Regions from separate parts of the Kitasatospora sp. NPDC056076 genome, predicted to be linked through region 2. Evidence: riboswitches for the same ligand, from Rfam matches in the RefSeq annotation. Region 2 holds a riboswitch; each other region holds the start of a gene.
What was found. Region 2 has a riboswitch for cyclic di-AMP ahead of ACFC1T_RS35190 (transglycosylase family protein). Riboswitches for the same ligand answer to the same signal wherever they lie in the genome.
Positions count from the first base shown of each region.

Region 1 (7,806 bases), on a different contig from region 2:
CCGGGGTGGACGTGGACGCGGCGCTGCGCTCGGCCGCGCGCGGCTACCGGGACGCGGTGCGCGCGGCCGAGGGGCTCCGGCCGGAGTAGACCTCGGTGGCGGGTCGGCTCAGGCCGCCGTCGCCGTGCGCTCGGTGGCGCACCGCTGCGGCGGGACGAGCTCGCCGATCGCCTCGCCGATCAGGACGACCAGTTCGGCGAGGCGCTCCAGGTCGAGGTGGGCGGGCAGGTCGGCGAGGGAGACGATCCGCTCGCCCCTCGGCCCCGCCACGCAGAAGAGGTCGATCGGACCGAAGTGCTTCTCGGCGGTGTCGACCAGCGCGGCGACGTCGCTGGGCCGGCGGATGTCGCCGGAGACGCCGACCACGGGGCAGCCCGGCCGGTCGAGTTCGGAGGCGAGGTCCTCGGCGATGCCGACGTGGGTGTCGGCGATCAGCATCCCGGCGGTGCCGGCCGCGGTGAACCGGCGGGCGAGGTCGGCCCCCGAACCGCCCGCGAGTACCGCGATGACGACGACTGCTCCGCTGACCGTCATTGGTCCAGCTCCTCCCTGCGGGCGACACCGCACCGGCGCCCGCGCGTACTTCGGAGGATCGTAGGCAGGTCCTGACCCTCCGCAACAGGGATTACCCCTCAGGTGACCAGGCTCACGCCTGCCGCCCGGCCAAGAGCTGGCCAAGGCCCGTCCACGCACCGTCCACGGGCCGTCCACGGAGTGTCGGCGTTCCGCTCGCGCGCCGGTCACGGACGGTTCGCGCGGCGGTGGCCTCCGGCCGGCCGCGGGGGCGCGTGCGCCGGTGGTCCGGGCCCCTCCGGTCCAGCGGTTACGGTCGACCCATGCCAGCTCAGCCCGAGGGCGCCCAGCCCGCCGCCCAGCCCGACCCGCAGCTCTTCACCTGGGAGTTCGCCGCCGACCCGTACCCCGCCTACGCCTGGCTGCGCGAGCACGCCCCGGTGCACCGCACCACGCTGCCGAGCGGGGTGGAGGCCTGGCTGGTGACGCGCTACGCGGACGCCCGGCAGGCGCTCGCGGACGGCCGGCTCTCGAAGAACCCGGCGCACCACAGCGGGCAGGCGCACCGCACCGGCCGGGTGGGCATCCCGGGGGAGCGGCAGGCGGACCTGATGACCCACCTGCTGAACATCGACCCGCCGGACCACACCCGGCTGCGCCGCCTGGTGTCGAAGGCGTTCACGCCGCGCCGGGTGGCGGAGTTCGAGCCGCGGGTGCAGCAGCTCACCGACCGGCTGATCGACGGCTTCGCGCAGCGCGGTTCGGCGGACCTGATCCACGAGTTCGCGTTCCCGCTCCCCATCTACGCGATCTGCGACATGCTCGGCGTTCCCTCCGAGGACCAGGACGACTTCCGGGACTGGGCCGGAATGATGATCCGGCACGGGGGCGGCCAACGCGGCGGCGTGGGGCGGGCGGTGAAGCGGATGCGGGCGTACCTGCTGGAGCTGATCCACCGCAAGCGGGCGGACCTCGGGGACGACCTGATCTCCGGCCTGATCCGGGCGAGCGACCACGGCGAGCACCTGACCGAGAACGAGGCCGCCGCGATGGCCTTCATCCTCCTCTTCGCCGGGTTCGAGACGACGGTGAACCTGATCGGCAACGGGACGTACGCGCTGCTGCGCAATCCCGGGCAGCGGGCCCTGCTGCAGGAGTCGGTGGCCCGCGGCGAGACCGCGCTGCTGGAGACCGGGATCGAGGAACTCCTGCGCTACGACGGGCCGGTGGAGCTGGCGACCTGGCGGTTCGCGACCGCTCCGCTGACCATCGGCGGGGTGGAGATCCCGGTCGGGGACCCGGTGCTGGTGGTGCTGGCGGCGGCGGACCGCGATCCGGCCAGGTTCTCCGACGAGAACACCCTCGACCTGGCCCGGAGCGACAACCCGCACCTGGGGTTCGGGCACGGCATCCACTACTGCATCGGAGCCCCGCTGGCCCGGCTGGAGGGGCGGTCCGCGCTGGCCACGCTGCTTTCCCGGCTGCCGGATCTGCGGCTGGCCGAAAGCCCGGAGAATCTGCGCTGGCGGGGTGGCCTGATCATGCGTGGATTGCGCGAACTTCCGGTCGAATTCAGTCCGGAGCCCCGGTCGCCGCACAGTCGTCCTGAGGCCACGACACGCTGACGAAGCATCCGGAACCGGCCACCGGCGGTGGTATGAACGCTCATCAAACCGGACAAAGCCCCGCCGTTGGTAGGCGATCGAACACGGGCCGTAATTCTTGTGTGATGTCGGTGATATGAGCTTGTGATTCGTCTGAGGATCTGTCTAGTCTCCGTGGAGTTCGCAGCTGCGGACCTCGTGCGCGGACGCCGAATCCTGCCCGCCGCGTCACGGGAAACCGACCAGAACCCTGGGCAGGGGCGGGGGAACCAGGTTTGTTGCCGTTCCTCCACGGCTCGGGGTGAAGCCGCCCGCGCGGAATCGATTCCGCAGACGGCGGCCGGGCCACCTCCCGGTCCGAACCCGACAGCTCACCTCGCAGGCGTGCGGAGAGGGACCTTCATGCTGTTCGTTGGAACCGGCCGTCATCGCCGTCGCACCCAGGCCGAGAAGGCCATCGCCGTCGCCGGTGTGGCCGGCGTCGGACTCGCACTGCCGCTCCTCTCCGCCACCGGCGCCTCCGCCGCCCCGGCCTCCGTCTGGGACTCCGTCGCCCAGTGCGAGAGCGGCGGCAACTGGAGCATCAACACCGGCAACGGCTTCTCCGGCGGCCTCCAGTTCACCCCCAGCACCTGGAAGGCGTACGGCGGCACCGCGTACGCGGCGCAGGCCAACCAGGCCAGCAAGGGGCAGCAGATTGCCGTCGCCGAGAAGGTCCTCGCCTCGCAGGGCCCCGGCGCCTGGCCGGTCTGCTCCCAGAAGGCGGGCCTGAGCAAGGGCGGCGCCCCGGCCGAGGTGGACACCTCCTCGGACGCCAAGCCGCAGAAGCAGCAGGCCCAGAAGCAGGCACCCAAGCAGCAGGCCCCCAAGGCCGCCGCCAAGCCCGCCCAGCCGAAGCCGGTCCAGCAGTACGCGCCGAAGCACGCCGCGCCGAAGCAGGTCGAGCAGCCCGCCGCCCCGTCGGCGCAGCAGTACGCCCCCAAGCACGCCGCCCCGAGGGCCGCGCAGGCCCCGGCCGCCACGACCGGCCACGACTACACCGTCCGGGACGGTGACACCCTGTCGGGCATCGCCACCGCCCAGGGCGTGTCCGGCGGCTGGCAGGCGCTCTACGACGGCAACCGCACCACGGTCGGCGGCAACCCGGACATGATCGTGCCCGGCCAGGTCCTGCACCTGGGCTGAGCCGGACCGTTCCACGGCGAACGACACGCTGGACACGTAGGGGGCCGCGCCCGGCGGCCCCCTACGTCCGCGTTCGCCGGCCCCGATGGACGCCCCGGTGGGACGCACCGGGACGAGCAGGTGAACTACCGGTGGGTAGCCGGGCCACACGGTGAGACGCAGCCCGGGCCGAGGTGGCCCCGGGAGCCCGGGCGGTTAGGCTCTGGTCGTAACGACTCCGCAATCGTCCGGCCGACAGCACCACCCGCCGCCGGACCCTGCTTCCGCAAGGAGATGCTTCGTGCCGTCCATCGATGTCGTCGTAGCCCGTGAAATCCTCGACTCCCGCGGCAACCCCACGGTCGAGGTCGAGGTCGGCCTCGACGACGGCAGCACGGGTCGTGCCGCTGTTCCGTCGGGTGCCTCGACCGGCGCCTTCGAGGCGCTCGAACTGCGCGACGGCGACAAGAACCGCTACTTCGGCAAGGGCGTGGAGAAGGCCGTCCTGGCCGTCATCGAGCAGATCGGCCCGGAGCTGGTCGGCTACGACGCCACTGAGCAGCGCCTGATCGACCAGGCCATGCTCGACCTGGACGCCACCCCGGACAAGTCCTCGCTCGGCGCCAACGCCATCCTGGGCGTCTCGCTGGCCGTCGCGCACGCCGCCTCCGAGGCCAGCGACCTGCCGCTGTTCCGCTACCTGGGCGGCCCGAACGCCCACGTCCTGCCGGTCCCGATGATGAACATCCTCAACGGCGGCTCGCACGCGGACTCCAACGTCGACATCCAGGAGTTCATGATCGCTCCGATCGGCGCGGAGTCCTTCTCCGAGGCCGTCCGCTGGGGCGTCGAGGTCTACCACACCCTCAAGGGCGTGCTGAAGGAGCGCGGCCTGTCCACCGGCCTCGGCGACGAGGGCGGCTTCGCGCCGAACCTGGACAGCAACCGCGAGGCCCTGGACCTCATCACCGAGGCCATCCAGAAGGCCGGCTACGTGCCCGGCCGCGACATCGCGCTGGCCCTGGACGTCGCCGCCTCCGAGTTCTTCCAGGACGGTGCCTACCAGTTCGAGGGCAAGGCCCTGTCGGCCGCCGAGCTCATCGAGTACTACGCCGAGCTGGTCGCCTCCTACCCGCTGGTCTCCATCGAGGACCCGCTGGACGAGTCGGACTGGGACGGCTGGAAGGCCATGACCGTCAAGCTGGGCGACAAGGTCCAGCTGGTCGGCGACGACCTGTTCGTCACCAACCCGGCCCGCCTGGCCAAGGGCATCGAGACCGGCACCGCCAACGCGCTGCTGGTGAAGGTGAACCAGATCGGCTCGCTGACCGAGACCCTGGACGCCGTCGAGCTGGCCCAGCGCAACGGCTACCGCTGCATGATGTCGCACCGCTCCGGCGAGACCGAGGACGTCACCATCGCCGACCTGGCCGTCGCCACCAACTGCGGCCAGATCAAGACCGGTGCCCCGGCCCGCTCCGAGCGCGTCGCCAAGTACAACCAGCTGCTGCGCATCGAGGAGATCCTCGACGACGCCGCCGAGTACGCCGGCCGCGGCGCCTTCCCGCGGTTCAAGCACGAGGGCTGAGCGCGCCCGGGCCGGGCGGCGTCCGGCCCTGATCCGGGGGCCCGAGGCCCCCGGTAGCGCACGCCTGACCGGTGCCCCGCCGCTCACCCCGTAGGGTGGACGGCGGGGCACCGTCGCGACCAGGAGGGGATACGGGAGATGGCTGGCTGGAGGATCCCGGGCTTGGCGGCCCGGCCTCGGTTCACGAGCCGGGCGACCGTCCTCGTCCTGGTGCTCTGCTCGCTGGTGGCGATCCTGGCCTACCCCACGCGGCAGTTCATCTCCCAGCGCGCCGAGATCTCCGCCCAGCGGGCGAAGGCCGACCACGCGCGCCAGCAGGTCGACCAGCTGCGCCGGGACAAGGCGCGCTGGCAGGACCCGGAGTACGTCAAGGCGCAGGCCCGCGCCCGGCTGCACTACGCGGTGCCGGGGGAGACCCCGTACATCGCGGTGGACCCGGCCGGTCCGGCCGCCCGGCCCTCCGCGCCGGCCGGTTCGGCCACCGCCGCCGCCGACGCGGCCGCCGGCCCGGCGAAGGCCGACAAGCCCTGGTACACCAGCATCTGGGACTCGGTGGACGCCGCCGACACCGTCGCGCTGGCCCCCGCCGCACCCCGTCCGCTCCCCCCGTCCTCCGTTGGAGACCCCACCCCCCATGACCACTGAGAACCACCCCGCCGTCTCCGACGCCGACGTCGCGGCCATCGCCGCCCAGCTCGGCCGGGTGCCGCGCGGCCTGCGCGGTGTGGCGCACCGCTGCCCCTGCGGCAACCCCGACGTCGTGGAGACGGCCCCCCGGCTGCCGGACGGCACGCCGTTCCCGACGCTGTACTACCTGACCTGCCCCAAGGCCGCCTCGCTGATCGGCACCCTGGAGGCGGAGGGCGTGATGAAGGACCAGACGGCCCGGCTCGCCGAGGACCCGGAGCTGGCCGCCGCCTACCAGAAGGCGCACGAGGACTACATCGCCCGGCGCGACGCGATCGAGGTGCTGGAGGGCTTCCCGAGCGCCGGCGGCATGCCGGACCGGGTGAAGTGCCTGCACGTGCTGGTCGGCCACTCGCTGGCGGCCGGAGAGGGCGTCAACCCGCTCGGCGACGAGGCGATCGGCATGCTGGAGGACTGGTGGGCCAAGGGCCCGTGCGTCTCCCCGGCGGAGGTCGAGGCGGCCGGTGACCGGGTGCTGCGCAACCGCGCCAAGGACCAGGACCACGAGGCCGTGATCGCGGCCAAGCAGCAGAAGACCGCCGAGCGGGCCGCGAAGAAGCGCGCCGCCGAGGACGGCACGGCGGGGCAGGACGCGACGGCGGAGCAGGAGTCCGAGTGAGCACGACCCGCGTGGCCGCGATCGACTGCGGCACCAACTCGATCCGGCTGCTGGTCGCCGACCTGGACCCGGAGACGGGCGAGATCACCGACCTCGACCGCCGCATGATCATCAACCGGCTGGGCCAGGGCGTGGACCGCACCGGCCGGCTGCACCCGGACGCGCTGGAGCGCACCTTCGCCGCCTGCCGCGAGTACCGGGAGGTCATCGCGGGCTTCGGCGTCGGCCCGGAGCGCACCCGCTTCGTCGCCACCAGCGCCTCCCGGGACGCCGAGAACAGCGACGAGTACGTCAAGGGCGTGCGCGACATCCTGGGCGTCGAGCCGGAGGTGGTGAGCGGCGAGGAGGAGGCGCACCTGTCCTTCGTCGGAGCCACCAAGGAGCTGGCCGGCGGGCCCTTCCCCGCCCCCTACCTGGTCTTCGACCTGGGCGGCGGCTCCACCGAGTTCGTGCTCGGCGGGGCGCGGGTCCAGGCGGCGCGCTCGGTGGACATCGGCTGCGTGCGGCTGACCGAGCGGCACTTCGACGGCGCGGAACTGCCCTCGCCGGAGCAGATCGCGCAGGCCCGGGCGCACGTGCGGGCCGAGCTGGACAAGGCCGAGGAGGTCGTCCCGCTGACCGGTGCGGCCACCCTGGTGGGCCTGGCCGGGACGGTCACCACGGTGTCCGCGATCGCCCAGGACCTGCCCGCCTACCAGTCGGAGCGGATCCACCACTCCCGGATCAGCCGCGAACGGGTCGCCGAGATCGCCCGCGAGCTGCTGGCCGCCACCCACGCCGAGCGCGCGGCCATCCCGTCGATGCACCCGGGCCGGGTGGACGTGATCGCGGCGGGCGCGCTGGAACTGCTGGAGATCATGGACCGCACCGGCGCGGCCGAGGTGGTCGTGAGCGAGCACGACATCCTGGACGGCATCGCCTGGAGTACGGCCTCCTGACCGTCCGCAGGCCTTACTCCACCGGCCCCGGCGCCCCTTTCGGGGTGCCGGGGCCGGGGCGCGCCCGGGTGCGTGCGAGAACCTTCGTGAATTTCTTCACATGGCGATCCAGTCTTTCGTCGCACCCCGTGGCCCGCTACGCCCGAATTGTGAGACCGAAGGCCCTTCGGTCGTACGGCCCCTTGGATCGCAGGTCAGGCCTCGTTCAGGGTTTGAAAATCGAAATCACGAGCGGGAACCCGGGCGCTGTACGGATCGTTGCTGCTCAGCCGGGTAGTGCTCCGGCGCACGTTCACGAGGGGCCCCCGGGGCCCGTGAGCCGGTGCGCCGGGCCGGTTTTTGCGGGCGCGCAGTGTAGCACGGGGTGTCCATGAGCTTGTGACCGGGCTCACGAAGGCTGCTCCGGACGGTGCTGGATACTTTCGGATATGAGCACCACGGAGCGTCCTCGCATCCTCATTGTCGGCGGTGGTTACGTCGGCCTGTATGCCGCGATGCGCATCCTCAAGAAGATGCGCTACGGCGAAGCGACCGTCACGGTCGTCGACCCGCGGTCGTACATGACGTACCTGCCCTTCCTCCCCGAGGCGGCCGGCGGCAACGTCGCGCCCCGCAACCTCGTCGCGCCGCTGCGCAAGACCCTCAAGCAGGCGGAGGTGCTGACCGGGTCCGTCACCGGCATCGACCACGCCC
Region 1 is NZ_JBHJWG010000006.1:10,111-17,916, forward strand. Features, by position in the region: gene ACFC1T_RS06825 (MazG family protein) at 1-89, shown strand, start outside; gene ACFC1T_RS06830 (SDR family NAD(P)-dependent oxidoreductase) at 109-534, opposite strand; gene ACFC1T_RS06835 (cytochrome P450) at 837-2,138, shown strand; cyclic di-AMP (ydaO/yuaA leader) riboswitch at 2,348-2,518, shown strand; gene ACFC1T_RS06840 (transglycosylase family protein) at 2,520-3,302, shown strand; gene eno (phosphopyruvate hydratase) at 3,583-4,869, shown strand; gene ACFC1T_RS06850 (septum formation initiator family protein) at 5,032-5,514, shown strand; partial or broken gene ACFC1T_RS06855 (DUF501 domain-containing protein) at 5,486-6,022, shown strand; gene ACFC1T_RS06860 (exopolyphosphatase) at 6,172-7,113, shown strand; gene ACFC1T_RS06865 (NAD(P)/FAD-dependent oxidoreductase) at 7,542-7,806, shown strand, end outside.
Region 1: linked by a shared signal. The riboswitch ahead of ACFC1T_RS06840 (transglycosylase family protein) and the one ahead of ACFC1T_RS35190 (transglycosylase family protein) in region 2 are both predicted to bind cyclic di-AMP.

Region 2 (7,806 bases):
TCGCGATCCCCTCCGCGGCCTTCTTCTACCTGGTGCAGCGCCACCTGGTCACCGGCCTGACCGCCGGTGCCTCCAAGTCGTAACGCTCCCAGGCCCCTTGCTTCCCAGCGCTCCTCCGATCCCCAAGGGATACCGTCCATGACCCAGAACCTGGCTGACACCTCCCGGCCTGCCGCCGACACCGCTCACGAGGCGGCCGCCCCGGCTCCTGTGCGTGGCGGCGCGTCCAGAGACTGGTGGCGGGACGCGGTCATCTACCAGGTGTACCCGCGCAGCTTCGCCGACTCCAACGGGGACGGCATGGGCGACCTGCCCGGCATCCGCAGCCGCCTGCCGTACCTGCGGGACCTCGGCGTGGACGCCGTCTGGCTCTCCCCCTTCTACGCCTCGCCGCAGGCCGACGCCGGCTACGACGTCGCCGACTACCGCGCCGTGGACCCGATGTTCGGCACCCTGCTGGACGCCGACGCGCTGATCCGGGACGCCCACCTGCTCGGCCTGCGGATCATCGTCGACCTCGTCCCCAACCACTCCTCGGACCAGCACGAGTGGTTCCAGCGCGCCCTGCGCGAGGGCCCCGGCTCCCCGCTGCGTGACCGCTACCACTTCCGCCCCGGCAAGGGGGAGGACGGCGAACTGCCGCCCAACGACTGGGAGTCCATCTTCGGCGGCCCGGCCTGGACCCGCACCGAGGACCCGGACGGCACCCCCGGCGACTGGTACCTGCACCTGTTCGCCCCCGAGCAGCCCGACTTCAACTGGGAGAACCCGGCCGTCGCCGACGAGTTCCGCTCGATCCTGCGGTTCTGGCTGGACATGGGCGTGGACGGCTTCCGGATCGACGTCGCCCACGGCCTGGTCAAGGCCCCCGGCCTGCCCGACCTCGGCGGCTCCGACCAGCTCAAGCTGCTCGGCAACGACGTCATGCCGTTCTTCGACCAGGACGGCGTGCACGAGATCTACCGCAGCTGGCGCCGGATCCTCGACGAGTACCCGGGGCAGCGGATCGGCGTCGCCGAGGCCTGGACCCCGACCGTCCAGCGCACCGCCAACTACGTCCGCCCCGACGAGCTGCACCAGGCCTTCAACTTCCAGTACCTGGGCACCGGCTGGGACGCCACCGCGCTGCGCGAGGTGATCGACCTCTCGCTCGACTCGATGCGCCCGGTCGACGCCCCCACCACCTGGGTGCTGTCCAACCACGACGTCACCCGGCACGCCACCCGGTTCGCCAACGAGCCCGGCCTCGGCACCCAGATCCGCACCCCCGGCGACCGCGCGCTCGGCCTGCGCCGCGCCCGCGCCGCCACCCTGCTGATGCTCGCGCTGCCCGGCTCCGCGTACGTCTACCAGGGCGAGGAGCTCGGCCTGCCGGACGTCACCGACCTGCCCGACGAGGTCCGCCAGGACCCGTCCTTCTTCCGCCAGGCCGGCCAGGACGGCTACCGCGACGGCTGCCGGGTGCCGATCCCGTGGTCCGGCACCGAGGCCCCGTACGGCTTCGGACCGGCCGCCGGCGGGCCGTCCTGGCTGCCGCAGCCCGCCGAGTGGGCCGGGCTCAGCGTCGAGGCGCAGACCGGCGACCCGTCCTCCACGCTGGAGCTCTACCGCAGCGCGCTGGCCGTGCGCCGGGCGCAGCCCGACCTCGGCGCCGGCACCGGGGTCGAGTGGCTGGACGCCCCCGAGGGCACCCTCGCCTTCCGGCGCGGCTCCTTCCTCTGCACGGTGAACACCACCGGCGAGCCGGTGCGGATACCCGCCCCCGGCCGGCTGCTGCTCTCCTCGACCGAACTCGGGGTGGACGGCGGCGAGACCGTGCTCGCACCGGACAGCACCGGCTGGTGGGCGGTCTGACGTGGGTGCAATAGGCTCTGGGCCCGTGACTACGGCGCGACTCTCAGACATCGCGGCGCAGGCGGGGGTCAGCGAAGCCACCGTCTCCCGCGTGCTCAACGGCAAGGCGAACGTCTCCGCGGCCACCAGGCAGACCGTCCTGGCGGCGCTCGACGTGCTCGGCTACGAGCGGCCGACCCGGCTGCGCCAGCGCAGTGCGGGCCTGATCGGGCTGATCACACCGGAGTTGAGCAACCCGATCTTCCCCGCGCTGGCCCAGGTGATCGAGCAGGTGCTGAGCCGGCACGGGTTCACCCCGGTGCTGTGCACCCAGACGCCCGGCGGGTCCACCGAGGACGAACTGGTCGAGATGCTGGTCGACCGGGGGGTGGCGGGCATCGTCTTCGTCTCCGGGCTGCACGCCGACTCCACGGCCGACCACGACCGCTACGCCCGGCTGTCCGGGCGCGGGGTGCCGTTCGTGCTGATCAACGGCTACAGCGAGAAGATCGAGGCGCCGTTCATCTCGCCGGACGACCGCTCCGCGATGTGGATGGCCGTCCAGCACCTGGCCGAACTCGGGCACGAGCGGATCGGCCTGGCGGTCGGGCAGCGGCGGTACGTGCCGGTGCTGCGCAAGATCGAGGGCTTCACGGCGGCGATGCGCGAGGTGCTCGGGCGCAGCCGGGAGGAGGCCGAGGACCTCGTCCACCACACGCTGTTCAGCGTGGAGGGCGGGCACGCGGCGGCCGGCGCCCTGCTCGACAAGGGCTGCACGGCGATCGTCTGCGGCAGCGACATGATGGCGCTCGGCGCGATCCGGGCGGTGCGCCAGCGCGGGCTGTCGGTGCCGCAGGACGTCTCGGTGGTCGGCTTCGACGACTCGCCGCTGATCGCCTTCACCGAGCCGCCGTTGACCACCATCCGCCAGCCGGTCGAGGCGATGGCGACGGCGGCGGTGGACGCGCTGCTGGAGGAGGTCGGCGGGAACTCCGCCCAGCGCGGGGAGTTCATGTTCCAGCCGGAGCTGGTGATGCGCGGGTCCACCGGGGCCTGCGCGCGCTGAGAACGGGTGGTCCGGGCGGACCGGGCCGACCGACGGGCCCCGGAGGGCGGTTGCTCTCCGGGGCCCGTCGGCGTGCGGTGCCCGGGGGCGGTCGGTCCGGATCTGTCAGATCGGCCGGTCCGGTCGGCCGGACCTGCTGGGCGTACGGGCACGCCGGAGCCCCGGGAGGAGCGGAGGCTCTTCCCGGGGCTCCGGCGTCAGCCGTCGGCGGCCGCGCGGTCCCTGGTCGCTCAGACCCGGCCGGCGAAGTCCGGCGCCCAGTTGGCGACGGTCTGGAGACGGACGCCCGAGCTCGGGTTGGCGGCCTCGACGTACTGGCCGTTGCCGATGTAGATGGCGACGTGGTAGACGCCCGAGTCCTGGCCGTTGTTGGACCAGAACAGCAGGTCGCCCGGCTGCAGGCTGTCCAGCGAGACGTGGGTGCTGGCGGCGGCCTGGTCGGCGGCGACGCGCGGGATGTTGATGCCCGCGGCGCGCAGCGCGGCCTGGGTCAGGCCGGAGCAGTCCCAGCCGCCGTTGCCGGTGCCGCCGTAGACGTACGCCTGGCCGACCTTCGACTGGGCGAAGGAGACCGCGGCGGCCATGCTGCCGGAGGCGGCCGGGGCCGGGGCCGGGGTCTGCGCCTGGGCGGCGGGCTTCGACGCGGGCTTGGTGGCGGACGGCTTGCTCTGGGCGGTCGGCTTGGCGTTCACGGCACCGCCGTTCGAGGCCTGGCCGGCCTTCTTCGAGCGGTCGAACCAGGTGAAGTCCGAGCCGGACTTGGCGGCGGAGCCGTCGGCCTGGGCCGAGGTGCCGTCACCGAAGGTCAGCTGCTGGCCCGGGTAGATGGTGTCCGGGCCCTCGGTCAGGGTGCTGCGGTTGAGGTCGTACAGCCGCTGCCAGCCGCCCTGGACGTTGTGCTTGTCGGCGATCGAGGACAGCCAGTCGCCGTCGACGACGGTGTAGCCGCCGGCCTGGGCCTGCGCCTGGCGCTTCTGGGCCCAGGTGCTGTCGGCGGACGGGGCGGAGGCGGCCGCGGCGTCGTCGGAGGCCTGGGCCTGGTCCTGCGCGGGGGCGGCGGGCTTCGCGGCCGGCTTGCTCGGGGCGGCCGGCTTGGCGGCGGGCTTGGCGGCGGGCTTGGCCGCGGTGGAGCCGGCCGAGGTGTCGACGGTGGGCGCGGCGCCGCCCTTGGTCAGACCGGCCTGGACGGAGCAGACCGGCCAGGCGCCGGGGCCCTGCGAGGCGAGGACCTTCTCGGCGACGGAGATCTGCTGGTCCTTGGTGGCCTGGTCGGCCTGCGGGGCGTAGCTGGTGCCGCCGAAGGCGGCCCAGGTGCTGGAGGTGAACTGGAGGCCGCCGTAGAAGCCGTTGCCGGTGTTGATGCTCCAGTTGCCGCTGCTCTCGCACTGGGCGACCTTGTCCCAGGTGGCGACGGAGGCGGCGTTCGCGGTGCCGGTGGTGAGGCAGGGGACGGTGAGGCCGACGCCGGCGACGCCGAGGGCGGCGATCACGCGACGGGTGCGGCTGGACAGGCGGTTGCCGTTGGAAGGCAGCATGAAGACGCGGTCCTCTCCCACGCCTGCGAGGTGAGCTGTCGGATTCGGGCTGGAGTTGCCCGGCCGCGCTGTGGGCGCGGCTTCACCCCTAGCCCTGGACCGTTCCGGAAAACGGTCCGGGGCGACTTACCTGTGGTTCCCCCGCTCCTGCCGTGATGCGATTTCGCGCTGCCAGGACATCCGACGGCAGGACTCGGCGTCGCGGATGAACTGGGTCCGTGTGGTCACGAACGGGGAGCACGTTAAGCAGACTTAAGTTAAAACTGCAAATACCTGTGATGCGCATCACGGTTTAGTGAGAAACGCCAAATGGGCCGTAATTCATGATCGTAAATGATCGTTTTCCGGCAATATCGCAGCTGATTCTCATAACTGGCTCCGCCTCAGAAAGAAGGTGACGGAGTGTTGGGGCACAAGGGGCGCGCGCCCGAGCCGCGGGGGAGCGGTAGTGAATCGCGCGCTGGGGAACGCGCCCGTCATTCGTCGGATATCCATTGACAAATGAGCTGGAAACGGACATTGCGTGGCATTGCCCGCTTAGCGCACCAGCGGGGTGAATCGGAACACGGCGAAAGGGCCCGGAACGAGGTCGTTCCGGGCCCTTTCGGCAGTGCGGGTCCGCCGGTGGTGGCCGACGGGCGTTCAGTGGGTCGTGCTAGCCCTCCAGGGGCCCTTCGGCGGCCGCGTGGGCGCGTCGGGAGCCCTCCCCGGCCCCGACGGTGGCCGCGGCCTCCGCCTCGGCCTCGGCGAGCTCCTCCGCCGTCGGCACCGGCAGGGCGGCCAGGTAGGTGGAGGCGATCAGCTGGCCGACCGTCGGGTAGGCGCCCAGCGGCGCGGCCGACGGGCAGCCGGTCTCCTCGGCGGCCGTGGCGAGCAGCTCCGGGTCCGCCTCCGGGCCGATGACGAGCGGGGCCAGGGCCGGGCGCTCGGAGCCGGTCTCCCGGAGGTGGCCGACGGCGGCGGCGACGGAGCCGGGCACGTCGAGCGCGGCGGCGACGACCGGCACGGCCAGTCGGGCGGCCAGCAGCACGCCGGTGATCCCGGCCGCGGCGGCCGCGTCCTCGCCGCCGACGGTGGTCAGGACCACGCCGTCCGCGGCGGTCGCGATGGCGAACAGCCGGGCCCGGTCGGCCCGCGCCAGCCCGGCCTCGGACAGCCGGACGTGGACGGCCTCGGCCAGCAGCGGGTGCGGGCCCAGCGCGTCGGTGACGGTCGCGCCGTACTGGGCGGCGAGGGCGTGAAGCCCGGTCAGGAAGTCGTGCGGGCCCGGGACCAGCGGCACCACGACGGGCGTCGGCAGTCCGGCCTCGGCGGCCGCCTCCAGCAGCTCCGCGACGGTGCGCTCCTGCGGGTCCGCGGCCGCGGCGTCGGCGGCCGGGAGGTAGCCGACCGCGGCCTGGACGCCGGTGTGCTCACTGCGGACGATCGAGAGGAGTTCCTCGACGACCGAACGGGACTCGGGCCCCGCGGTCGCGGGTACGGCGAGCACCAGGGCCGGCGAGCCGGTGCGGATCTCGGGGCGCTCGGGGCGGCGGTGGCGCCCCCGCGCACGGGAACCTGGAGTGCGGACGGGCAGTGGCGCGCCCGGGATGGCTGCGGTGCTCATGCCGGAGATCGTAGGACATCTGCCCGTCAGGCCTGCAGTCGGCTGCCGTACGGGCTTCGGGCGGTCGCGGTGCGGCCGTCGTGTCCCGGCCGCTCCGGTCCGGGGCGATTGCCCACAATCCGGACATTCCTCGCCCAAGCCCCGTACGGAGCCCGTCAGTTGCCCTGACGTGTCCCGCGGGGTGGCGCGTTGCACCGGAGTCGCGTGAGATGTCTCACAGCCGCCGGGCGGCCTGACGGAGGGTCACGGGAGGGCGACTCCCGGCATTCGAAGATCAACATTCAGCGGGGAACCGCTCACGGCCGGTTATGGACGAACCGTCGATTCAGTCGCCTATGTCCGTTTACGTACCGTCAGGAGAAGGGTCCGTGAAGAGTTCGCGGCGACCGTCGAAAAGCCTCGTGCACCTGCAATGTCCCGTGCTGATGCACGTGCACTGCGGCTATCATCACGTCAAGTGAGGCGTTGTGCCGGGCCGGTACGGGGCCGGTCCGTTCGTTCGGCGGGTGCCGGGGCGCCGCGCTGGACGACAACTCCGGAGCTCTTCGGGAGACTTCTATGCACGACTCGCAGGACACGCACGGTTCCGACCACGCCCACAACGGGATGGCCGCCGCCGACCTCACGGGGGTGGTCTGGCAGAAGAGCCGGCACAGCAACTCCCAGGGAAACTGCGTCGAGTTCGCGGCCCTGCCGGGCGGCGACGTGGCGATGCGCAACTCGCGCTTCCCGGACGGCCCGGCGCTCATCTACACCCGGGCCGAGATCGCGGCCCTGCTGCTGGGTGCCAAGGACGGGGAGTTCGACCACCTCGCGGTCTGACCGGCCGCTGCTCCACCATCGGGGGGCCGTCGTGGGTGCTGACACCACGACGGCCTTTGTCTTTGTCCGGGCCCGGAGCCGGAGTGCCCGGAGTGGGAGCGCCCGGAGCAGGAGTGTCCGGTGTGGGAGCGCCCGGAGTGGGAGCGGGCAGCCGCCTTCGGTGCACTGATCACGTCCCGGCCCGGCGCGCGGGCGGGCCGGAGGTCCCGGGGTGTGGTCCTCCCGGGTCGTTCCTCGGCCGGCCTGGGCCACGGGGCGGGCCCTAGGCCGAGCGCCGGTGCCGTCCACCGATCTCGACCCGGCCGGCCGGCGCGGTGCCGTCGAGCAGGGTGGCGTCCAGTCCGTTGCCGCAGCCGGTCTCCGCCTCGAACACGGCCCAGACCACCTTGCCGCTGCCCAGCGGGTGCCAGCCCCAGGAGCGGCTGAACGACTCCACCAGGTGCAGTCCGCGGCCCGATTCGGCGACGAAGTCCGCCTCCCGGGCCACCGGGCCGGCACTGCTCGGGTCGCTCACCGCGCAGACCACCTGGGGGGCGCGGTGCACCAGGCTTATTCGGATCGGCAGCCGCCCTTCCGGGGTCGGCTGTATGGGAAAGTCGTACTCGCCCAGGGCGCCGCCCGAGGGGTCGGGCCGTGCGCCGATCGCATGCCGGAGCGCGTTGGTCACGAGTTCCGAGGCCACCAGGGCGACGTCGTCGAACAGCTCCATCAGGCCCCAGCGCTGGAGCGAGGCCCGGGCGAAGTCGCGTGCGGTTCTCACGGCTTCGAAGCGAGGAGCGAGCGTACAGGTGACCACATGGGGGTCAACTGCCAAAGCCGTACCGGTGCTCATGAAGAGCTCCTCCCATAAGGGGGCGGACACGGCTGGACCCGCCGGGGTCATGCCGGTCACCTCCGACTCGCTCGGCCGCTCGGCCGCCCCCTCGACCAGGCGCGCGCGCACT
Region 2 is NZ_JBHJWG010000066.1:13,326-21,131, forward strand. Features, by position in the region: gene ACFC1T_RS35175 (sugar ABC transporter permease) at 1-83, shown strand, start outside; gene ACFC1T_RS35180 (glycoside hydrolase family 13 protein) at 139-1,854, shown strand; gene ACFC1T_RS35185 (LacI family DNA-binding transcriptional regulator) at 1,880-2,899, shown strand; gene ACFC1T_RS35190 (transglycosylase family protein) at 3,130-4,434, opposite strand; cyclic di-AMP (ydaO/yuaA leader) riboswitch at 4,442-4,612, opposite strand; gene ACFC1T_RS35195 (hypothetical protein) at 5,090-6,040, opposite strand; gene ACFC1T_RS35200 (DUF397 domain-containing protein) at 6,599-6,862, shown strand; gene ACFC1T_RS35205 (ATP-binding protein) at 7,125-7,694, opposite strand.

Region 3 (7,806 bases), on a different contig from region 2:
GGTCGTTGGCCGCCGGCAGGAACGCCTCCGGCGGCACCCGGCCCAGCAGCATCGCGAACGCCCCCGACAGGTGCGTCGACCGGGCCGCCGCCCGACTGCCCTTGCCCGACACGTCCACCAGGACCAGCTCCAGCAGGTCCTCCTCCGGCCGGTGGGCGCACAGCAGGAAGTCCCCGGAGAACGACGTGCCGCCCGCCGGGGCCAGCGCACTGTCGAAGTGCCAGTCCAGCAGCCGCTCCGGCAGCCGGGCCAGGGCCCGGTTGTGCTCCGCCAGCTCCAGCAGCATCGAATCGCCCTGGGTGCCGCGCAGCCCCAGCCGGTCCCGGAACCGGTTCGCGGTCAGCACCGTCGCCCCCGTCGCCGCCACCACCAGCGTCACCCCCAGCCGCACCCCGTGCGGGTCCTGCACCACCGCCCCCAGCAGACCGCCCGCCAGCGCCGCGCACACCAGCACCCGCAACTGCCCGCGCCGCAGCACCAACCCGCCACCCACCACCGGCAGCACCAGCGCCGACGGCGGCCACCCGTACGGCAACAGGACCGGCAGCACCCCCAGCACCACCGTCACCCCGAGCAGCACCCCCAGCGCCACCCGCCCGGCCCGGACGTCCCCGTCCAGCACCCGGCCGTACCACCGCCGCACCCTCGCTATCAGTGCGGGCACCCGGAACCTCCGCGAAGGCGTGGGCGGTCCCCTGTCGTGACCACCAGTCAGCCCGGCCACACTAACCCCTCCCCTCCCACCCCCCTCAGCGCAGTTCCCACTCCCACCCGCCCCCGCCTGCCGCCCCGCAACCCTCCTCCCCCGAGGTGCCCACTGCTGCGCTCCACCCGTCTCCACCAAGCCCGTTCCGGCCCCACGCGCACCAGAAGTCGGCCCACCCGACTTCCGGTGCGCACCTGAGCGCCGGCCGCCGACACTGCTGCGGTTCCTTACGGCGATGCCCTCGCCCCAGCGGCTCGACAACCAGGCGACCCGCTGTCGCCAGAAGTCGGCCCGCCCGACTTCTGGCGCGCCGCTTCTTGCCGCCGCCTCTCGGCTGCCCGTCACCCGGCAAAGCCCGCAGCTCCGTGCTCCCTCCGCCGCTTCCTGCGCACAGCCCCTGCCTCTCGGAGAGATCGGCCTCCTCGCCGAGGCGTCCGCCTGATCCTGCCGATCGGTAGAGCCGCGCCTTTCGGCTGCCCCGGTCGTCCCCGCCGGGCTCCTTCTCGACCGGCCTCGCACGAGAAGTCGATAGGGCCGACTTCTGGCGCGCCCACCAATGCCGCAGCACTTCTCCGCCCCCGAGGCCCGCGGCGGGTCGCCCTGTAGGCCCCTGCCTACGAGGTGCTGCGCAGGAGTCAGCCTGTTCACCCCCGGCCGCGCCGGCCCAGCCGGCAACTTCGCCTCGCCAGGAGTCGGCCAGGTCGACTTCCTGTGCGCTTCCCCGGCCCAGCTGGCAGCTTCGCGCCACTGGAAGTCGGCCAGCTCGCCTTCCAATGTGTGGCCCAGGCTCTGCCCCGGGGGGCTTCTGCGGTGGGGTTCCGTGGGGGCGGCAAGCGCAGGAAGTCGGCCCGCCCGACTTCTGGCGCGCCCGCCGACGCCGCCGCGTTCCCCTGTGGCCCGAGGCGCGCGTGGCCGTTCGCCTGGTAGGCCCCTGTCTACGTGGTGTTGCGCAGGAAGTCGGCCAGGTCGACTTCCTGCGCACTACTCCGGCCCCGCGGGTTGGTCGATGGGCCGGCGGCCGTTGCCCGCTCAGGTCGACCGATCCGCAGCCCGCGCCGCTGGAAGTCGGCCGGGCCGACTTCCAGCGCGCGGTCCGGGCTCCGCTCCGGCGGGCTTCTGCGGTGCGGTTTCGCGGGGTTGCGGTCGCGAGAAGTCGGCCGACCGGCAGCCCCGCCGCACCAGAAGTCGGCCGGGCCGACTTCCTGCGCCGCTCAGGTGCTGTGCGGGTGGGGGTGGGCCCGGGGTGGTCAGGCGGGGGTGGCGGTGCCGGGCCAGGTGTGGAGGGCGGTGGTGAGGGTGGTGATGAGGCGGTCGTGGGTGGTGGTGAGGTCCTCGGCGAGTTGGAAGGCGCCGGCGATGGAGAGGGAGGCGAAGCCGTGGGCGAGGGAGCGGACGGTGCGGGCGGCGTGGATGGCTTCGGGGCCGTCGAGGCCGTAGCCGCGGAGGACGGCGATGATGACGCCGACGAGCCGGGTGGCGGCGCGGGTGAGGTCGTCGTCGGGCTGGGGTGCCTGGGGGAGGGCGGCGTAGCGGTGGGGGTGCGCGGTGGCGTAGGCCTGGTAGGCGCGCAGGACGGCGGTGACGGCGTCGTCCCCGCTGCGGCCGACGGCGGCGTCCGCGAGCCGGTCGGCGAGCTCCTCGGTGACCCGGACGGCGATGAGGCGCCGCAGTTCGCCGAGTCCGCCGCTGACGTGCTTGTACAGCGAGGGGGTGGCGACGCCGGCCCGGGTGGCGACGGAGGCGAGGGTGAGGGCTTCACCGCCCTGGTCGTCGATGAGGGCGAGGGCGTGGTCGACGACCTGGTCGGGGGTCAGTCCTACGCGGGGCATGGCTTCGTTTCTCCGTACGGGCGGGGGGTTCAGGCGAGTTCGGCGAGGAAGGGCAGCAGGGCGTCGGCGACGGCCTGCGGGTTGTCGGCCATCGGGTAGTGCCCGGACCCGTCGATCATCACCTTGCGGGCGCCGAGCTTCTCGGCCTGGAGGTCGGCGACGGCCTCGGGCTTCGGGAAGTCGGGGTCCTTGCTGCCCATGAGGACGAGGGCCGGGCAGCGGACGGCCGCGCACCAGCCGACGGGTGCGGAGTCGCCGGTGACGTGGCCGCGGGTGGCGGTGCGCCGGCCGGGGGTGCGCAGGGCGGCGACGAGTCCGTCGACGTAGCCGTCGAGGTCGGCGGGGCGGGGGCCGGGGTAGGCCATCTTGCGCAGGTAGAAGCCCCAGACGCCGGGCCACCGGACCATGGCGGCGCCCATGACGACCATGACGCCCTGCATGAGGGCGTTGGCCCGGTGTTCGACGAAGGCGTCGATCAGGGCGATCCCGGCGACCCGCTGGGGTGCGTCGCCGGCGACCTTGACGACCGTCGCCCCGGTGTAGGACTGCCCGACCAGGACGGCCCGTTCGATGCCGAGGTGGTCGAGCAGGGCGAGGACGTCGGTGGCGACGGCGGCGGGGCCGTAGTCGTCCCAGACGATCGAGGAGTCGCCGAAGCCGCGCAGGTCCATGGTGACGACCCGGTGGCCGGCGGCGGTGAGCAGCGGGTGCAGGTGCCGGTAGGCGCGGCGGGAGTCGAGCATTCCGGGGAGGAGGACGACGGGGGTGCCGTCGCCCTGCCGGGTGTCGTCGTAGGCGAGGCGGCCGCCGGGGACGTCGAGGTACTGGGTGCTCGGGGTGCTGGTGCCGTTCATGGTGGCCTCCGCCGACTCGCTCGTTTCTGCCTGTAGCCATAAAGCTAAGGCTAATAGCCTTAGCCGTCAAGCGTCCGGCCGGTACCGGGGGCGCTCTTCCGTTCACGCCCCCTCGACCCGGAAGGGGTCGTGCTCGCTGAGCAGCTTCTCCAGCCGGGCCTGGTCGACCCGGGCGACGGTGTCCGAGGACTCCTGCCGGTCCCGGACCACCTTGGCCAGCGTGAACGAGGAGGTGACGGTGTAGAGGAGGCCGATCCCGAGGAAGGCCCGGGTCCAGCCGCCGACCGGCAGGTAGGCGATCCCGGCGGCGAGGGCGGTGCCGGAGAGGGCGAAGGAGAGGACGGCCTGGACGAAGTACGCGGCCGTGGTCCGTGACTGCATCGGTGTGCTCATGGCGCCAGGATGCGGCGGGGCGGCCGGGTCGCACATGAGTAGGAGTACTCAGATGGACCGGGTGGCTGAGGGGTCGTTCGTTGACGTCCGATCACCTGTTCCCCAGCGGCCCCGAGCGGATGGCTTGGAATCGGAGCGTCCTAGGATTAACGTCTGATAACGCAGCGCGGTCGTCAATGCCGTACCCAGACGGCACCGTGCGCCGTCGCCTAATCCCACCGACCGGCCTCCGGGCAGGTCAGGGAGCCGGGGAACCACGTTCCTTGGGGTGAATCGGCGGGGCTCCGGCCCGGCCGTAGGAGACCTTCCTGCTCCGAACCCGTCAGCTAACCCGGTAGGCGCGAAGGAAGGAAAGGAGCGCGCCTCCGTGGCGTCGACGCACACCCCGGCACACCCGGCCGGCCCCGCAGCCGGTACCCAGCTCCTCGACCACCCCGGCCCGCACGGCGCCGAGCCCCGCGACGGCGGGTCCGCCGGACCGGCCGAGCCGTTCGCCCCGGAGGCCGAGGCCAACCGCCACCGGATGCCGCGTCAGACCCGCGGCGCCTCCCCGCTGCTCGGCGTCACCGCCGTCGCCGCCACCCTGGGCGCCACCGGCTTCGCCTCCGCGACCCCGGCCGCCGCGCCCGCCGTCGAGGCCCCGGACGAGACGGTCGCCCTGGCCGCCGACCCAGGCCTCGCGCTCGCCGCCCGGATCCAGCAGCAGGCCGACAGCCAGCGCACCGCCGCCGAGGAGGGCGCCCGGGTCCAGGCCGCCCAGGAGGCCGAGGCCAAGGCCGCCGCCAAGGAGGCGGAGGCCAAGCGTGCCGCCGAGGAGGCCGAGCGGGCCAAGGCCGCCGCCCTCACCCTGCCGGTGAAGGACTACGACCTCTCCGCCCACTACGGCCAGAGCGCCCGCTACTGGGCCCACCTGCACACCGGCCTGGACTTCGCGGCCGACACCGGCACCGCGGTCTACGCCGTCGGCCAGGGCACCGTCACCTCGGCCGGCTGGTCCGGCTCGTACGGCTACCGGATCGTCGAGACCCTGCCCGACGGCACCGAGATCTGGTACTGCCACCTCTCCTCGATCATCAAGGGCTCCGGCAAGGTCACCGCCGGCCAGCAGATCGGCAAGGTCGGCGCGACCGGCAACGTCACCGGCCCGCACCTGCACCTGGAGGTCCGCCCCGGCGGCGGCGCCCCGGTCGACCCGGAGACCTGGCTCCAGCAGCGCGGCCTCACCCCGTAGGACCGACGGACGTGGCAGGGCCCCGGCGGCGCACGCCCGGGGCCCTGCCACGTCGGCTCACTGCTGCTCCTGCTCCTGAGGCTCCTCCGACCCCTCCGGCTGCTCCTGCTCCTCCGCGGGCAGCTGCGCCAGGTAGGCGTCGATCTCGGCCGCCCCCGGCTCCGGCGCGAGCTCCGGGAACTCCTCCACCAGCAGGCGCGGCAGTCCGGGCACCGTCCATTCGCCGAGCAGGTCGAGCGCCGCCTCGGCCGCCGCCGCCTCGAACTCCTCGAAGCCACCGGTCAGTTCGTCCGGCATCGGGCGCCCCAGCGCGTTCAGCTCGGCCAGGTTGCGGTAGCTGCGCCGCATCAGGCCCTGCTCCAGCAGCAGCCGCGCGCCGTCGGTGGCCATGCCGACGGACAGCACCCGGCCCGGCCCCCAGCCCTGCTCGTCCGGTTCGTCCAGCCAGCCGGTCGTCGTCAGCGCCTCGTACCCGGCCAGCCGCTGCTCCTCGTCGAGCGCGGCGAAGCCCGCCAGCCAGTCCCGGACGGCCGCCGGGTCCGTCACGTCCACCCCGTGGGCGTGCAGCAGCACCGCGTACAGCCGGGGCCAGGTCACCAGGTCGGCGCGGTGCAGCAGCCCGGCCGCGACCTCGCCCTGCCACTCGGCCTCGGCGTGCAGCCGCTCCTGGCGCTTGGCGTTGAGCCGCTTCGCGGCCCGCTGGTGGTCGACCAGCAGCCGTACGGCTTCGCCGTAGGCGAGCGGGTCCTGCTCCGGCGCGGGTTGGACGTAGAGGTGGAGCCGCTCGTACAGCAGGTGCTCCACCTCGTCGGAGGTGAGTTCGGGCCAGCCGTCGTGCATCCTGCCCCCGCCCAGCTCCAGCAGCGCCAGCACCGCGCGCAGCGGCGCTTCGGCCACCGGCGCGCGGTCCTGGCCGGCCGCCCAGGCGAGCAGGTCGGCGGCCCTGGTGCGCGGGGCGAGCCGCAGGTCTTCGTCGTTCATGTTCCGAACGGTAGCCGCCGGACGCGGGTAGGGTCGGCAGCCATGGTCCCCGTACGCCTCACCGGCCCCAGACTCGCCCTCCGCGAGTACCGCCACACCCCGGAGGAAGTGGACGCGCTGCACGCGCTGTACGGCGACCCGGAGGTGACCCGCTACCTCCCCTTCGAGCCGCGCGACCGCGAGACCTGCGCCGACCAGATCGAGCTCTACCTGGAGGAGGCGATGGCCGAGGAGCGGGGCGTCTACCGGCTCGCCGTCGTCCGGCGCGAGGACGCCGGGGACACCGGGGACCCGGAGGACGCGCTGCCGGTCGCGCACGCCGCCCTCACCCTCGGCGAGTACCGCTCGGCCCGCCTCGGCTACGTGCTGAGCCGCCCGGTGTGGGGCCGCGGCTACGCGGGCGAGATCACCGGACTGCTCTGCGAGCTCTCCTTCGGGGCGCTCGGCCTGCACCGGCTGGCCGCCCGGGTCGACGTGGAGAACACGGCCTCGGCCAAGGTGCTCACCCGACTCGGCTTCCGGCTGGAGGGGCACGTCCGGCACGACCTGTACAAGGGCGGCGCCTGGCGCGACTCGTACCGCTACGCGCTGCTCGCCGACGAGTGGTCCGGCCCGCCCGCGCCGCGCCCGGGAGCCGGGCAGGGGCGCGAGGCCGGGCAGGGGGGTTAACCCCACCCCCGATCCGCCGGTCGGCCCGATACCCACCGGGCCCCGCCTCGGCCAGACTTGACCACGTCAGCGAGTACGGAAGACCACGACAACGAGGGGCCGGGGACCGGGAGATGAGCAGCAGCGGCAGCACGCTGGGTCAGGGGTGGGACGCCGCGGGCGGTTACGGCGACGACGGGGCCCGTCCGGCCCGGGCCCGCCGCACCGAGGAGCCGCCCGGCTTCTGGCGGGCGCCGTTCTCCGGGCACTACTACCGCGAGGTCGGTTACGCGCTCACCGGGCTGCCGGTCGCGATCGTCGGCTTCGTCGTCGCGATCGTCCTGTTCTGCCTCGGCGTCGGCACCTTCGTCACCGTCCTCGGCCTGCCGGTGCTGGCCGCCCTGACCAGCACCGCCCGGGGCCTCGGCCGGGCCGAGCGGGCCCGGGTGCGCGGGATGCTCGCGCTGGACGTGCCCGGCCCGGCGCCGGTGCAGCAGGTGCGCCCGGGCAGCTGGGGCTCGATCACCGCACGGCTGGCCGACGGGGCGGGCTGGAAGGCCGCGCTGTACCAGCTGGTGATGTTCCCCTGGGCGGTGTTCAGCTTCTGCCTCACGCTGACGTTCCTGCTGCTCGGCTGGGCGATGGCGCTCTACCCGCTCTACCACTGGGTCTTCCCGCGCTACACCTCCTGGCACGGGTACCAGCTGTTCGACTTCACCGACAGCCACCACGTCCGGCACGCCTACTACGTGGAGGGCACCTGGCAGATCGCCGCGTTCTCGGCGATCGGGGTCCTGCTGATCTTCCTCACCGCGCGGCTGGTCCGCGGCCTGACCAACGTCAACCGGGCCGCCACCCGGGGGCTGCTCGGCCGCTGAGGCCCGGCCCGCTCGCTCCCGGCCCGCTCCCTGACGCGCCGCTTCCTGACGCTCCGCCCCCGTCTCTGCCCCGCCCTGCCTCTGTCTTGCCTCCGCCCCGCCCGTGCTCCGGACGCCTTCCGGATGCGGGTGGGGCGGCCCCGTGTTCGGATGGCCGGGTGGCGACCGCCCCCACCCCCGTGCCGGCCCCGGACGTCCTGGTCACCTCCCGTCCGCTGGACGAGTACTGCGCCCTGTTCGGCCTGACCCGCGCCCGGCTCGCCGCCCTGCCCGGCCCGCTGCTGGA
Region 3 is NZ_JBHJWG010000039.1:53,868-61,673, forward strand. Features, by position in the region: gene ACFC1T_RS28055 (PP2C family protein-serine/threonine phosphatase) at 1-664, opposite strand, end outside; gene ACFC1T_RS28060 (TetR/AcrR family transcriptional regulator) at 1,954-2,535, opposite strand; gene ACFC1T_RS28065 (alpha/beta fold hydrolase) at 2,565-3,389, opposite strand; gene ACFC1T_RS28070 (YiaA/YiaB family inner membrane protein) at 3,492-3,782, opposite strand; cyclic di-AMP (ydaO/yuaA leader) riboswitch at 3,979-4,137, shown strand; gene ACFC1T_RS28075 (M23 family metallopeptidase) at 4,150-5,013, shown strand; gene ACFC1T_RS28080 (hypothetical protein) at 5,071-5,994, opposite strand; gene ACFC1T_RS28085 (GNAT family N-acetyltransferase) at 6,037-6,663, shown strand; gene ACFC1T_RS28090 (sensor domain-containing protein) at 6,777-7,520, shown strand; gene ACFC1T_RS28095 (hypothetical protein) at 7,679-7,806, shown strand, end outside.
Region 3: linked by a shared signal. The riboswitch ahead of ACFC1T_RS28075 (M23 family metallopeptidase) and the one ahead of ACFC1T_RS35190 (transglycosylase family protein) in region 2 are both predicted to bind cyclic di-AMP.